One region of the Piscibacillus salipiscarius genome, then DNA from elsewhere that is predicted to be linked to it. Evidence: riboswitches for the same ligand, from Rfam matches in the RefSeq annotation. Region 1 holds a riboswitch; each other region holds the start of a gene.
What was found. A riboswitch is a leader RNA that binds a small molecule or an ion and turns the genes downstream of it on or off. The one in region 1 is predicted to bind cyclic di-GMP.
Positions count from the first base shown of each region.

Region 2: another riboswitch for cyclic di-GMP. It lies ahead of ACFSW4_RS12465 (response regulator transcription factor); the one in region 1 lies ahead of ACFSW4_RS09410 (anti-repressor SinI family protein).
Region 3: another riboswitch for cyclic di-GMP. It lies ahead of ACFSW4_RS02025 (YncE family protein); the one in region 1 lies ahead of ACFSW4_RS09410 (anti-repressor SinI family protein).
Region 4: another riboswitch for cyclic di-GMP. It lies ahead of ACFSW4_RS07090 (DUF192 domain-containing protein); the one in region 1 lies ahead of ACFSW4_RS09410 (anti-repressor SinI family protein).

Region 1 is NZ_JBHUMZ010000021.1:148,143-151,750, reverse strand. It holds gene ACFSW4_RS09420 (hypothetical protein) at 1-663, opposite strand, end outside; gene ACFSW4_RS09415 (Crp/Fnr family transcriptional regulator) at 729-1,454, opposite strand; cyclic di-GMP riboswitch class I at 1,555-1,644, shown strand; gene ACFSW4_RS09410 (anti-repressor SinI family protein) at 1,625-1,798, shown strand; gene ACFSW4_RS09405 (nucleoside hydrolase) at 1,881-2,834, shown strand; gene ACFSW4_RS09400 (hypothetical protein) at 2,896-3,417, shown strand; gene ACFSW4_RS09395 (MFS transporter) at 3,605-3,608, shown strand, end outside.
Region 2 is NZ_JBHUMZ010000044.1:6,351-9,958, forward strand. It holds gene ACFSW4_RS12455 (tetraprenyl-beta-curcumene synthase family protein) at 1-75, opposite strand, end outside; gene ACFSW4_RS12460 (alpha/beta hydrolase) at 87-878, opposite strand; cyclic di-GMP riboswitch class I at 1,019-1,101, shown strand; gene ACFSW4_RS12465 (response regulator transcription factor) at 1,140-1,511, shown strand; gene ACFSW4_RS12470 (gamma carbonic anhydrase) at 1,530-2,057, shown strand; gene ACFSW4_RS12475 (HAD hydrolase-like protein) at 2,054-2,701, shown strand; gene ACFSW4_RS12480 (hypothetical protein) at 2,758-3,039, opposite strand; gene ACFSW4_RS12485 (hypothetical protein) at 3,117-3,314, opposite strand; gene ACFSW4_RS12490 (serine hydrolase domain-containing protein) at 3,376-3,608, opposite strand, start outside.
Region 3 is NZ_JBHUMZ010000009.1:26,708-30,315, reverse strand. It holds gene ACFSW4_RS02030 (NERD domain-containing protein) at 219-1,226, shown strand; cyclic di-GMP riboswitch class I at 1,675-1,759, shown strand; gene ACFSW4_RS02025 (YncE family protein) at 1,871-3,608, shown strand, end outside.
Region 4 is NZ_JBHUMZ010000019.1:32,508-36,115, forward strand. It holds gene cpaB (Flp pilus assembly protein CpaB) at 1-125, opposite strand, end outside; gene ACFSW4_RS07070 (pilus assembly protein TadG-related protein) at 140-1,033, opposite strand; gene ACFSW4_RS07075 (TadE/TadG family type IV pilus assembly protein) at 1,049-1,432, opposite strand; gene ACFSW4_RS07080 (A24 family peptidase) at 1,434-1,943, opposite strand; gene ACFSW4_RS07085 (Flp family type IVb pilin) at 1,977-2,165, opposite strand; gene ACFSW4_RS07090 (DUF192 domain-containing protein) at 2,181-2,531, opposite strand; cyclic di-GMP riboswitch class I at 2,673-2,762, opposite strand; gene ACFSW4_RS07095 (hypothetical protein) at 3,106-3,608, shown strand, end outside.

The sequences.
Region 1 (3,608 bases):
TTCGCTAATCGATCCCATTGTAAAAAGGCCTAAGATGAATCCAGCTAGGGCAAAAGCGAACCCGAACGGGAATAATTCAACCCAAGTCACATTAAAGTAAGTTAAAATGAGAGCGATTGAAATGAAATAAGGCGACCATAAAAAGCTTAGTGAGAACCCTCTTGTCAGCGCTCTGATTCGGGTATCGCGATAATCAATAAACGAAGATGTTTCGGTCAAATGGTACATAATTGGAATCGTACCCAAATTCATAACCGACCCAATACCTAATATCGATATTTTTAAATACGTATAGAGTTGTTTGGATGTTTTAACATAATGATTAAAAATGGCGTTCATGTAGTCTAAGTACTGACCATTTTTAATTGGAAGGGAGATTAATGGAACGAAAAGAAAAATTGCCAGTAACCCTACATTTTCTCTCATCCCGTGAAATAATTTCATGAGCCCGCTTCCGTTTAGTAAAAAGATAACACTTAAAATCAGCAACGTGCTTATAAGTATCATCGGAGTTTTACTTAAATAAGGTATGTAAGACATCACCGTAATCGTCGCAAATAGACTAACCAGAATTGGAAGCAGGTCTGAATCGATAAATTGTGATAATAAATAGGTAAACCCCATTAGTAATGCAAAAAGGGGTCTAATGATGATCCACTTCATGTTGATACGTCCTTTTACTGTTTACTTTCATTATAGGGGTTTGAAAGTACACTGTCATATTTTTGTTAATAGTTTTGATAGAGATCTTGAATGTATTTAGGGTTGGGGTCGTCTTGTACTAGCGAAAAATGCACATCTATTTGTTTGCGCTTAGGAAATTTCACGAGTCCTTCTTCGGCAAGTTCGTTTAAAACAGTAGAGACAGACTCACGGCTTGAACCAATCATGTTGGCAAGTTCCTGCTGGGTGATGGGTAAGGTGATGGTGTAGAACTCTTGGTCATGTGATGGTCTATTGTAACGGTCGTAAATCATTTGAAGCAGGTGAATGACTTTATCCTTGCAGTGATCTAGTGCCATGACTTTAAGGCGTTCTTCCCGTTCTTTTAGCCGATCACTTAATGTTTCTAAAGCTTTGTGCAATAAAATAGGGTATTTGTTTGCGAGTGCCATAAAACTTTCCTCATCAACTGTACAAAAGTGCGTTGGCTCGATCGCTTCTACATAAACATTATCCATATGTAGTGAAAAGGATCTCATTTTACCAAAGGTACTTCCTGGACCTAATAGGCTGCACGTGAACTGTTTTCCTTCGTCGTTAATGGTATACAATCTCACGGAGCCTTCTTTGATAAAACCCAACTCATGCTTGGTGTTGTCAGGCGTTCGTATGACCTCATTACGATTATATCTTGCATGTTTGATGCATCCTATGAGCTCATTGCTCGCAGGAGGTGCGACATGTTCAAGAAATCCGATTTTAGATAAGTACCATAGTTCATCATATTTCATCAAATTCTCCCCCTAAAAATATGACTTAATGTTAAGTACTTAACAGAAGTTTTCGTTATTTTAGAATAGTATATCAATTAGAAGAAAAAAATACCAGTTGTTCTAGAAAAGGCAAACCACTTGAAAGAGTGGGACGCAAAGCTGGTGGTCTAAGGGTCTGGGGGTGGCCTATGATAGCACAGCTGCCTCTGATCATGTGGGGAGGAGTACAAACGGTGTCAGTTCGGGAAAAAAGTGATCAGTTGTTAGACCGAGAGTGGGTGGAATTACTTAAGGAAGCTAGGGAGCTTGGGTTATGCTTGGAGGACGTTAAACAATTCATTGAGCAAAAACGTCAGTTGTAATATTTTCCTGTATAATCTTAACAACATTTCAGGTCACCTTCAATAAGATGAAGTAAAGTTCATTTTTATTGGAGGTTTTTTTGTGGCACAAACTCCTGTTATTATTGATACAGATCCTGGCATAGATGATTTTATGATGTTGTTGGTAGCGCTCATTCATGAAAAATTGGATGTTCAATTAATTACAACTGCCCCTGGAAATTTAGAGCAGAACCAAACATATGAAAATGCACTAAAAATGGTGAGTTACTTAGGTAAGGAGATTGAGGTTGCTCGAGGTTTAAATAAGCCAATTTTTAAGTCACTTGAGACAGCACCAGATTTTCATGGCGAAACAGGTACGGGAAATGTGGTTTTTCCTAAATCTAATTTTCCTGGAAGTATAAGAACAGCGATATCAGCGATGTATGATGTCATCTCTAAATCGGATGTGCCAATTACCATTGTGACGAGCGGGCCGTTAACGAACGTCGGCTTGTTGTTAAGTACCCATCCTGAGTTAAAGTCGAATATTAAAAGGATTTCGATGATGGGCGGTGCGGTGATGGGAGGTAATGTTATTCCGACAGCAGAATTTAATATTTATGCAGACCCTGATGCTGCGGAGTTAGTTTTTAGGTCCGGCGTTCCTGTCATCATGAGTGGCCTTGATGCGACGAGGCAAGCATTTTTAACGGAACCCGAGCTTGAGAACATTCGTGCAATTAATAGTGATTTATCCGATAAGGTCTACCGAATGCTGAAGTTTTACCAGGAAGCATCTATGGGTTCGCCTTTTAATGTGACTTACTTTGAAGATGTAGTCAGGCTCCATGATGTGTGCGCTGCAGCCTATATTATTGACCCGAGTCTATTTAGTGGTAATTTTTATTATGTTACGGTTGAACGTAACTCACCTTTAACCGCAGGTACGACCTTTGTTGATTACTTAGACACATTAGGAAGGCAGCCAAATGCCTACGTACTTCATGATGTGGACCGGGAAAGGTTAGTCGATTTGTTTATCGATTCGATCCGAAGCTATGAACTTGCATAGATGTGAGAATTCTTGTATAATGCCCAATTGTGTGTTTGAGTTTTAAAGAAAGGGGCATTCGATGAGTTTTCCAAGGTTATTAGAGCTTGAAGCTGAACAGACTCAAGAGGAGCGACAAGCTGAACTTGAGAACATGGAGTTCCAAGTTCTTCGAATGCGTGAAAATATAAAGGAAATCTCAAAGAAATATGACATTGTTGGCATTGACCAAACAAAGCAGGATAATTGGGTGATTGTGTTTAAGGATGCTGATGATGAGAAGGGGCAGCTGATGGTCAATGATTGCGCAGGACCATTTAAAGGCCACTGGGATTCCTGTATGCAGCTTGAATTTAAAGATGAACAAACCGTTCATATTGCCGATATAAAAGGGCCTGAGGATCAAGGGTATGGGTCTATTTTAATGAATTATTTAAAAGATTTAGTCAAAGAGTTTAACTATCAATATATTACAGGTGATTTAGTTGAGCGTGATTGGGATCATTTAAATCGTCTGACGTATTTTTATGAAAAGCATAATTTTAACGTCAATGTGGATCCCAATCAGCAAAAAGGCGAAATCATCTGGCATGGAGACCTCTAGAGGGGTCTTTTTTTGTAGAGAAAAAGCGACCGATAATTTTCCAAAACTGATTGATAAAATTCTAAAAGTGACCGATAAACTTCCCAAAGTGACTGATACGCTTTGACGGACAACTTACATTAGATGAGATTTCATCAATAGTTTGATAAAATGATGGACAACTAATGGCACCGAAAGAAGGATTAACATGG
Region 2 (3,608 bases), on a different contig from region 1:
TCGAACTTCGGGAAAGATATGTCTGTAACATGTGAAAAGTAGTTTTGGCAACGTTTTCGGGACATTAACTGACAACGTAAATCCTCCTATACTGAATCTTCATTTAGGTGTTGATCTATAAATGAGATAACGTCTTTTAAAACCAACTCTCTCTCTGGTTCGTTTAAAATCTCGTGGTAAAGTTCTTCATAGATTTTAATAGATTTATCGGAGACATCGATTGAGTTAAACCACTCTTTAACCGCTTCAACATCGACTAAGTGATCATCCCCACCTTGAAGTAGAATCGTTGGAATGTCTGGGTATTTATGAATCTTTTTAAATGCGAGCGCAATAGCCCTTTCAAATTCATGATACCAACGAACGGATACTTTTCTTAAAAACAATGGATCTGACACATCATGGGCTTTATATCCTTCGTTACGTGTTGCCATATCTGATCTAACGCCCGTTTTAAAACGAATAGAAGGAGTTGCGACATTGAGTAATTTTGATGCAAAATAAACGGGTCTAGCTAAACCATTCTTCATCCCTAAAGCTGGTGAGGATAAGATAATACCATTTACATCGGTTTGATGCTGCTGAACCGTACGAATGGCCGTCAACCCGCCCATACTATGACCAAACAAAAAGACTGGAAAGTCATACTTTTTGGCTTCATCAATCCAAGATAAAACGGTTACGATATATTCAGTAAATGATCTGATATGTCCGCGTTTACCTTTGGTCGTCCCTTGACCAGGTAAATCACCAGCTACGACATGAAAACCGAAATGATTAAACCGGTCAAAGAGCCATTCATACCGCCCTGCATGCTCAAACGCACCGTGTACAGCAACAATTACTCCTTTTGGTTGATCAGCGTGTTTTACAATCATCACAACTCCCCCTATTTTCACAAAAATATCATTAATAACATATTAGCATAATTCACTAAAAGAATAACAACTTGATACTTTCAGCAATTTTATGAACAAAACTTGTCGAAATGTGTTCTTTATCCTAAGAATATGGTACTATATTTTAAAGGCAAACCTTATGAAAGTAAGGGACGCAAAGCCACGGGCCTACGGAATCTACTATGGTAGCCGGGTTGCAATCACTTCTAGTGTTTGCAAAATAGAAGGAGTGATTTAAATATGTATAAAATTTTAATCGTGGATGACTCAAAGTTTATCAGACAAAGCATCAAGAAGACTTTACATAATTCGTCAAAATATCAAGTTGTATCAGAAGCTTCGAATGGAATTGAAGCCTTATCCATCTACCGCAAGTTAAAGCCAGATGCGGTGACGTTAGACCTAACCATGGATCGGCTTGATGGTTTTAAAACATTATCATTAATGGTCAAACTGTATCCAAATGCGAAGGTTATCGTTTTTTCATCACTTTCAAGTAAGTTTAGTCAAACGGAATGCTTTAAGTTGGGAGCTAAAGATTTTATTGCGAAACCTAATTTTAATCTACTACCAAATGCACTCGAACAAATATTTGAAGGACAAGCGGTATAACTAAAGGAGGCACACACCATGATCCTTCCTTATAAAGGACAATATCCAAAAATAGACGAAACAGCTTATATCTCAGATGATGTCGTCATTTCTGGTGATGTGACGATTGGAAAATATAGTAGTATTTGGTTCAAAACCGTCATTCGCGGAGATGTGTCGCCTACTTACATCGGCGATCACGTCAATATTCAAGATCAGTCGATGTTACACCAAAGTCCAAACCAACCGCTTATTTTAGAAGATGGCGTATCAGTGGGACACCAAGTGTTACTGCATTCAGCAATCATCAGAAAAAATGCGTTAATCGGGATGGGTACGACGATTTTAGACGGGGCTGAAATTGGCGAAAATGCTTTTATCGGTGCAGGAAGCCTTATCCCACCAGGTAAAAAGATTCCGCCTAATACACTTGCGTTCGGCCGCCCTGCCAAAGTCATTCGTGAGTTAAATGATGAAGATTATCAAGAATTAGAGCGCGTTAGAGAAACTTATATTGAAAAAGGACAAGTCTATAAAAAGCTACAAGACCAAGGAGATACACCATGACTAAAGCTGTCATTTTTGACATGGATGGGACGTTATTTCAAACAGATAAAATTCTAGAGCTTTCATTAGATCATACTTTTAACTTCTTAAGGTCTCAGAATAAATGGGTTAATGAAACGCCAATTGATCAGTACCGTAACATCATGGGCGTTCCATTGCCTAAAGTGTGGGAAACGTTATTACCTGATTTCACTATTCAAGAGCGTGATCAAGTAGATGCTTACTTTCTAGAACGGTTGATTGAGAACATTCAGCACGGTAATGGTGCACTTTATCCTAATGTTGAAGAAATTTTTAAAGAATTAACCGATCAAAACGTTCGAATTTTCATTGCTAGTAATGGTCTAACGAAGTATCTTGCAGCAATTACGAACTATTACCAATTAAACCGATGGGTGTCTGAAGTTTTCAGTATTGAACAAATCGATTCTTTGAACAAAAGTGATTTAGTAAGTAGTATTGTTCAGAAATATGATATCTCGAAAGGTGCCGTAGTAGGTGACCGGTTGTCTGACATTCTAGCTGGGAATGACAATGGGTTAACGTCAATCGGATGCAGGTTCGATTTTGCTAGAGAAGATGAACTATCGAAGGCTGATTATGTGATTGATGATTTAGCGGAAATTAAATACATAGAGATCTGAAGGCGTTTGGGAACTGACCCAATCGCCTTAAATATTTTCAACGAAATGTTTTGTTTCTATAACATCCCACGCGGTCCATTTATATGTTTCATCTGCTCCGTATGATTATCTTGGTCAATTTCTTTAGTATTAGTTTTACTCCTTGCTCTCTTGTTATAATCAGGCTTTAGATTATGCTTCTTATGAAAGCGATCCACAATAAACGATATCACGTATAGACCACCAAAAACGACTAATAGAAACGTCCACAAAGTTAAAGCATTCAATGACGTTAATATAAATAAACAAGCAATAATCACGCATAATGTAATAACCACTGGTACCCAAGTTCTAGGCATACACATTCTCCTAAAGTATATTAATAATTGTTCAAAATACATTAATCTATGTTTCAAGATGCGACCTTCACTTATTTTCATGATTTCATAGACATAGCAAGTCGCATCGCTAGCCGCACAGGAATTGCGGGGTTTTCCATTTGATTGACATCTCCAATAAAAAACATATCCTTTTCTGGATAGTAAAATGCTAGGGAACCTGTTGATCCAGAATGACCGATTAACTCACCTTTTCCCATAAAAAGTGTTGCAAGACCATCTAGTGGAATTTTCATATATCCCGCGCTGTAATGAATAGGAAGCATGGAAGCCTGTAATCTATTATTTACTTTAAGTTCATGAAAGATCGTGTGCCTTTATAAACACCATTAACTCACGAGCCGTTGAAACACCACCGCCACTTGCACGAATGCTTCTTAGTAATTTTGGGCGGTATAGGGCAGTATCTCTAAAGTAAACATATGGGATATAATCATCTTCACCTTTTGGTAGATAAGTATTTTCAAGTCCTAAAGGATCGAAAATTAATTCTTTAAATACGTCATCCAATGTTGAATTAGTAACTATTT
Region 3 (3,608 bases), on a different contig from region 1:
GAAAATTGAGTTTTTATATTAGAGAAAACCTAATTTTCTATACCTTGTGTCAGACAATTCCAGGTAGTATAACTAAGGTGTCAAGGTTAGTTGAAGGTTCGAGGATTCCATCAAAAATAACAAAACTCGTGTCTATGGAGTGTGAACAACCTGGCTCCGGGGAAGGCTAGGTACTTCTCTAATCTTGACAACTCCCTCTTAGAAAGAAGGCAAATCTGTTGTACGCGAATGATCAGCCGACCCCGATTAAATTATTCAAACAACTAGCAACGAGACGTAACTTAATCCCGAACCATCAAATTCAAACTCATTTAGATGAAGATATTGCAAAGTCAAGCTCAGGTTATTATGGTGAACTATCGATTGATTTTCATTTAAAATATATTTTGGAGAAGATCCCGAAGTTAAGTAACCTTCGAATGAAGTCGGAATTTATTCACTTTGAAATCGATACCCTCCTATTCTGCGTGAAGTTTTTACTCCTGTTACAAGTCAAGAATCTAGCAGGCGAAGTAACAATCGATCACCGAACTGGAATCATGAATCAAAAAGTGAGAAATGATGAAGTCGGCTACCAAGATCCGATTCTTCAGGTCGAAAAACACGCTAGACTTCTTACGAAATGGCTAAAAAGTAGAGGATATGATATCCCAATAGAAACATTAGTCGTCTTCACAAACAAAAATGTCATGATTCAACAAGGACCAATCCCATTAGATCCTAGAATTGTATCAGGCTACAAGCTTAGCCATGCTTATTATGATCTCAAAACGAAATATAAAGATAAACCTGACATTCAGAACAGGTTAAAGCTATATAGAGATCTCCAGCGTCACAATGAAATGTATGATATGAATCTATTAAAGGAATTGAATCTATCTAAAAAGGACTTTATCCCGGGTGCTTTTTGTAACTATTGTCATACAAAATCAATGCAGTATCGCAGGAACGGTTTCGAGTGTAATAATTGTAAGTACAAAAGCCAAACCGTGTTAGAGGAGTTTTTAAAAGATTACTATTTAATCTTTGGTCATGAGATCACTTCAGATACCCTAAGCGAATGGTTGAAAATTGATTTAGTCACCTCTAGAAGACTATTAGCAAAGCAAAACTTTAGAACTAAAGGACGAAAACCCAAAACACACATTCTGAATTATGACTATCGAACTGATTTTAATTATTTAATAGAGTATAATAAAAGCTTATATTTAAGTAAAATAAGGTAGGCTCCCGGTTTTGCTGGGAGCCTTTTATATTGATTTTAGAAGGGAGCTTTTGCGCTTGGGCGCAAAAGCATCAGACTTAGATCCTATTTTTGAGGAATATGTCTGTATCAAGCAGTAAACTGTCCGCATTTCTGAGAGAAGTGTTCGTATCCGGGGATCAACTGTCCGTATCTAGTGATTAATTGTCCGTATTTTGGCTTGGATTGTCCGTATCTGAGAGTGTTGTGTTCGCATTTCAGCAAAAACTGTTCACATCAAGAGTAAAACTGTTCGCATCGCGCTTTAGATCTGAAGGTATGGCGCGAAAGTAATGCAAATCAACTACAAAAATTGTCTAAAAACATAAAATTTTGTTTAAATTAACTTAAACTATAGGAAAAAATGCCGATATAAGTTTTGGTAAGGTTAATTTCATGAACCGTTTTACCTATTAATTATAAAAAAGCTCCTTCGATAATAGCAAACCCATTGAAAGGTGGGGGCGCAAAGCCGCGGGTCTAAGGTTAATGAACTAAGACAGCCGGGTTGCCGAAAAGGATTGGATTATTCATAGTCTACCAATCTTTTTTGGTGGGCTTTTTTTATGTGAAATTTATTAAAAAAGGAGGACCGTCAACAATCAAATAAATTAGGGGGGAATTAAATTGAAATTTAGGACTATAGCCTTAATAGGCGCAATTATTATTAGTTTATTAGCTTTTAGCAATTCTAGTATCGCATCCGAAGACCAAATCAATTTAGAGAGCAATCTTGTTAATTGGACAATGGATGATGCGAACCAGGTTACTTATGCACTTACATCTGAAGGGAAATTACATAAAATCACTCATAGTTCACTAGCAATAAGCAAGACCACAACAGTAGGTACAAACCCTGCTGACCTTTATTTGTTTAATAACAAAATCTACGTTTCACTACCTAATACAAACAGCATAAAAGTGATCGATACCACAACGATGGAAACCACTAATACGATCACAACGAAATTAGAGCCTTACCATATTGCTGTTAATTCTACTCAACTCTTTTACTCAGACAACCATGAAATCTATGAAAAAAGTTTAGAAGATGGGACCGAAGCGGATGTCGTCATTCAAGGTGATACTTGGACGCCATTTAGCGAGCCTGACTTATATCTCGACAAAGAAACAAAAGTCTTATATGCAGCTGAACACGGTACATCAGGTTCTAGTCTTAAAGCTTTCTCAACTGAAGACTATTCATTATTTAGTCGAACGACTTATGGTGGGAGTTACGGTTTTCCATTTCCTAAAGGTAACTTCACCGTGGATGGAAACGATGTTTTTTATGCAGGGCATAAATTTAATAAAAACGACCTAGCGGAGATTCACGGTTTTTATACGAATGAATTCAGCAAAAGTAATTTAACAGGATCGAGACTTGCCAATATTATTGGCGCGGACGATCACTATGTCTATTCACAAGAAAGTGTCTTTGATCGTAATACATTCCGAATAGTTGGTACAATGCCGAGTAACATCACGCATGTTTTATCAGACGGACAACTGAGGCTCATGTACGATTCACAGAATAAAACGATCTTTAATAACCAGGACAATTATGCGGACCAAACTGCACAAACACAATTTAACAACAACAAACTAAGCCTAAACCAGCCAATAGACAAGTGGGTTTTTGACGAGCCAAATCAAAAAATCTACGCGATTTCCACAAGTGAGAATCAGCTATTAGTTATCAACGCTGGGACCATGGAAGTCATAGAAAGTAGATTTGTTGGATCTGCTCCGACAGATATAGAATTACTCAATAATAAGCTGTACATCGCACTAGCTGGAAGCACTAAAATTGCAACGACGAGCACCGCCCAGGGGTCAGCCGTTAATTACATCACGACCTTACAAAATCCATACGACCTCACAACAGATGGAACGAAAATCAATTATGCAACGTTAGATCAACACGTCACTCTATACCATATTGACCTTCAAACTAACACGGAACAAGCTTTAGAATTCTATGATACGAATAAGAATACGTACTATGAACCAGCCATTCATCTAGATTCTAGTAATAATTATTTATATGTAGGTGAATCAGGGTCTACAGGTTCAGATTTACTTGTGTTAAATCCTGAAACAGGTGAACACATCTCTGTATATGAATTTAGTTTTAGCCTACCAGAACGAGCTATTTTAATGGAAAATAACGATCTCTACTATGCTGGTCATAGATTTGATAAAACGAACATCACAAATAGTAAAGTCCAACTCTTTGAAAACAGAGACAAGCTCATTGCTATTTCAGATTCGTATATCTTCAGCGATCGAAAAATCTACAACAAAGAAACGAACCAGCCTATTTTCGAGTACCCAAGTGACATGACAGTTAATAGCGCTGCTG
Region 4 (3,608 bases), on a different contig from region 1:
ACGACATCAACCATTGGTGCTTCCTCAGTTGGTTCTGGCGTCTCAGATTGACTTGAATAGAAAAAAATGGCTGTTGTAAAAACTCCCATTAAAATCGCTAATAAAAATAATAATTTCGATTGCATTAAACTCACCTTACCTACTCTGTCAGACGTACGATGAATGCCCCACGTTCTGCTGCTTCATCTAGTTCAAAGCCTTGACCCGTTCGCTTAATAAACTCACCTTTAATCTCTTTTTCATTCCCATCCATCGGTTCTGTTAAATAAAAGTAAGCGAAACCTCTGATTTCTACTTCCTTCATTTGATTTTGGTCATGATTATGAGGTTTGTAAACGGGTATAAGTAACACTCTTGGACAATCTCGCTCATACATGTTGTCACAACTATTAATTAAAATATCTGTTGCGTTCTTCGTTTTACCGGCAATATTACCTGTCTCTGTTTCGACAATATCACCAACTTTTAATTCTTGATCAAAACCGTGAATTAACGTTTGTTCGTAGGTTTTAGCCCCGCCCCCTGCGAGTGCTAAAACACCGAAGTTACCTGTGTCGACTTCTTCTTCATCCACTTTCAAGGTGTATTCTTGCCCATACACAAGTTCAATGGACTCATCAATTCCAAGCGGAGCTGCCCCCATTGCCCGGCCCATTACACCAATTCTCGCTGTAGCTTTAACGTTTATATCTACGTTGTCGATTCCAAATAACTTCATGAACGTAAGCTCTGTTGGTTTCGTTAATCGAACTGTAACACGCTTATCTTTTACTACCACTGTATCTTGTAACGAACTTAGTTCTTCGTGATGTGTCAACGTCTCCTCGACAATTCCTTCTACAACCGTTTCATCTCTTGTCAGCTCTTGTCCTCCCGATAATGCAGCTGCATTTGCCGCCTTCTGGAGATGAGCATGTGTTGAATATAAAAGGCCACCATCGACAACGAGTCCAGTTAGCGCAAGCAATCCTGTAAACGCTAAGGCGACTAATAACGTGGCGCCACCTTTTTCACTTTTCCAAAACTGAAACATTTCGCCGCCTCCTCATCACTCAACCCTAATCGTTGAGTCGGCTGTTAGTTCTATAGAATCTCCAAACACCTCTTCGGCAAATGGTGTAATGGGTTCAACTGGATACGTTAAGGTGACCGTTACATACTCACCAGACTGCCGCTCAGCTTCTGCTGGAGTAACGGTGATCGTAAGTAAATCAGTATCTCCTGTTTCAAAATGCCCCTTCGCAAAATCAATAATTTCTTCATCTGTATAGCCAAAACCGCCAAGTCTGACTGATTCTTGAGCAGTGAAATGGAGGCCCGAATAAGAATACATCATCCTGCCGACATCAAATATGCCGACTAACATTAATATTAACAATGGGATGATCAGAGAAAACTCTACAATAGACTGACCATTTTCATTGCGCAACATATTACATCACCACTCCATTCAATAAGAACGATAAACAAGCGCCACCGACAATTGCGACCCCATATGGAAAAGTTCTTTTCATGGAGTCACGATCTGGCATCAATAATTGAATTCCATATCTCATGCTAGAAAGGGCGTAATAGAGTTTTTTAAAGATTCCTTTTTGAAACAAAATAATTGCAATGCCAATGATTCCTCCAATAAGCGCCATATAAAAAGCCGTAAGTAGCACAAATCCAGGACCTTTTATAGCACCAATAACCGCGAGTAACTTTACATCACCAGCACCCATTCCACCCATCAGATATGGAATTAATAGAAGCCCAAATCCTAAGAAAAAACCTAGGAAAAAGCTTTTCACACCATCAATTCCAAATAACAAAGGTTGCAGGAGGAGAGCAAGGAAGAACGCCGGAAATAATACTTTGTTGTAAATTTTCCTGTGCTTAAGATCAGTGATAAGACAAATAAATAAGACCGTAAATAATAGTAGATTTAATATCCATTCCATTGCTCGGGGCCTCCTTTCCTTTAAATTTAATCATTAGGTAGTAGGTTCTGTTGGCTTTGTTTGGAAGCTAGTAATAACATCATTAAATACTTTCATAATTTCTTCACCAAATGTAACTAATACTCCAACAACTCCAACAGCAATAACACCTAATACTAAGGCATACTCTGCCATACCTTGTCCTTCTTCTTCGCGAATCATATTTAAGAAAAGTTCTTTCATTACAACTCTCTCCTTTTAATTTTTATTTTCTATTTCTAAATAGTGACCGATTTGAATATTGGTACGCGACACGGTACCAGTGGGGAGTTCTAGTACCGAGTGCGCACCTTTTTTCCGTCTTCCGAACTTACCTGGAGGTAGATTTTCGTCGATATCGACTACGACTAAATCTTTCGTTAAATACACAACATCAATGGGGTAACGCATAAAATGTGTGTGTACCGATTGACAGGGTAAAATATGCAACCCGCAACCTGAGGCTAGCTCATCTGTAAACATTAATCCTTTAAGTCTTTTACTAAATGAGTAAGCTGGTCTAATATGACGTGCCACTTCTGCATCTGTACTCAGGTTGCGTAGGATCACGTTTGTCACCTCCATCCAAATTAAATTACCCCGCCATTACCGAATGACGGGGTTCATTGTAAGGTAGGAGCAATGGATGACCTACATAACCGGTCACTTGTTAAATAGGACGCCCATACTGCTAACTTACATCCCTGATCTTTCGGTAGCTGGCTGGCATTGTGCTCAAAATGCACAGAAGCCCCTGTAGCTTTGCGTCACTGGTTTTCACCAGTTTTGCCTTTATCGAGATTAGGTCATTTTAGATTTCTGACTAATCTCTTAACGACATATTAATTCATAACGAGATTCATAGAAATCCGTCAAATAAACTATAAAATTGTCGATTCACTTCCAATTTATGATTGGTCCTAGATTTTATTTGGGACTATATGTTATGTCTTTTTCCAGTCAGAATGTCGTAATTTGTCGAATGATGGTAATTATAGTTATTACATTAGGTCATAATACCTCAGCTTTATTATTACGAAATTTTTTCATTTTTTTGTCGGTTATTTTACAAAATAGTTCAAAAGTATTACTTATAAATGTAAAAAGTGTTATTCTCAGCAACTAATTGAAGTAGGAAGATAGGATGGATTTTGTTAAGATTAGGAGGGATAATGCTTTAAGAAAGCGTGATATCATGAACCGATTATTATTTTATCTATATACAAGCTATGCACTACTATTTATCTTAAATCTATTCATTGCTTGGGATGGGATCTTAACGATTCAAGGGGTTATTGGTGTATTGGCTTTAATCTTTTCTATTAGAGGGGCGAACCGTACCTACCAATCTATTGGAATCGTTTTTTTAATTATTGCTCTTGCTCTCATGGTTACATATGACCTGCCATTTCAAGATCTAGCAACTTATTTTACTTCAATGGCATTACTATTAACATTATTATATTTTATTCCGTTCATTAACCATTACATGATCGTTGGAGGTTATGAACAGTCACTTTTTAATTTACTTCAAAAAAATACACCTAATTTAGGGAAGTTTTATGTAAAGTCATACCTGACAAGTTATACATTAACCTTATTTATTTTTATTTCAACCATTCCATTAGTTTATTCGCTGGTTAAAGA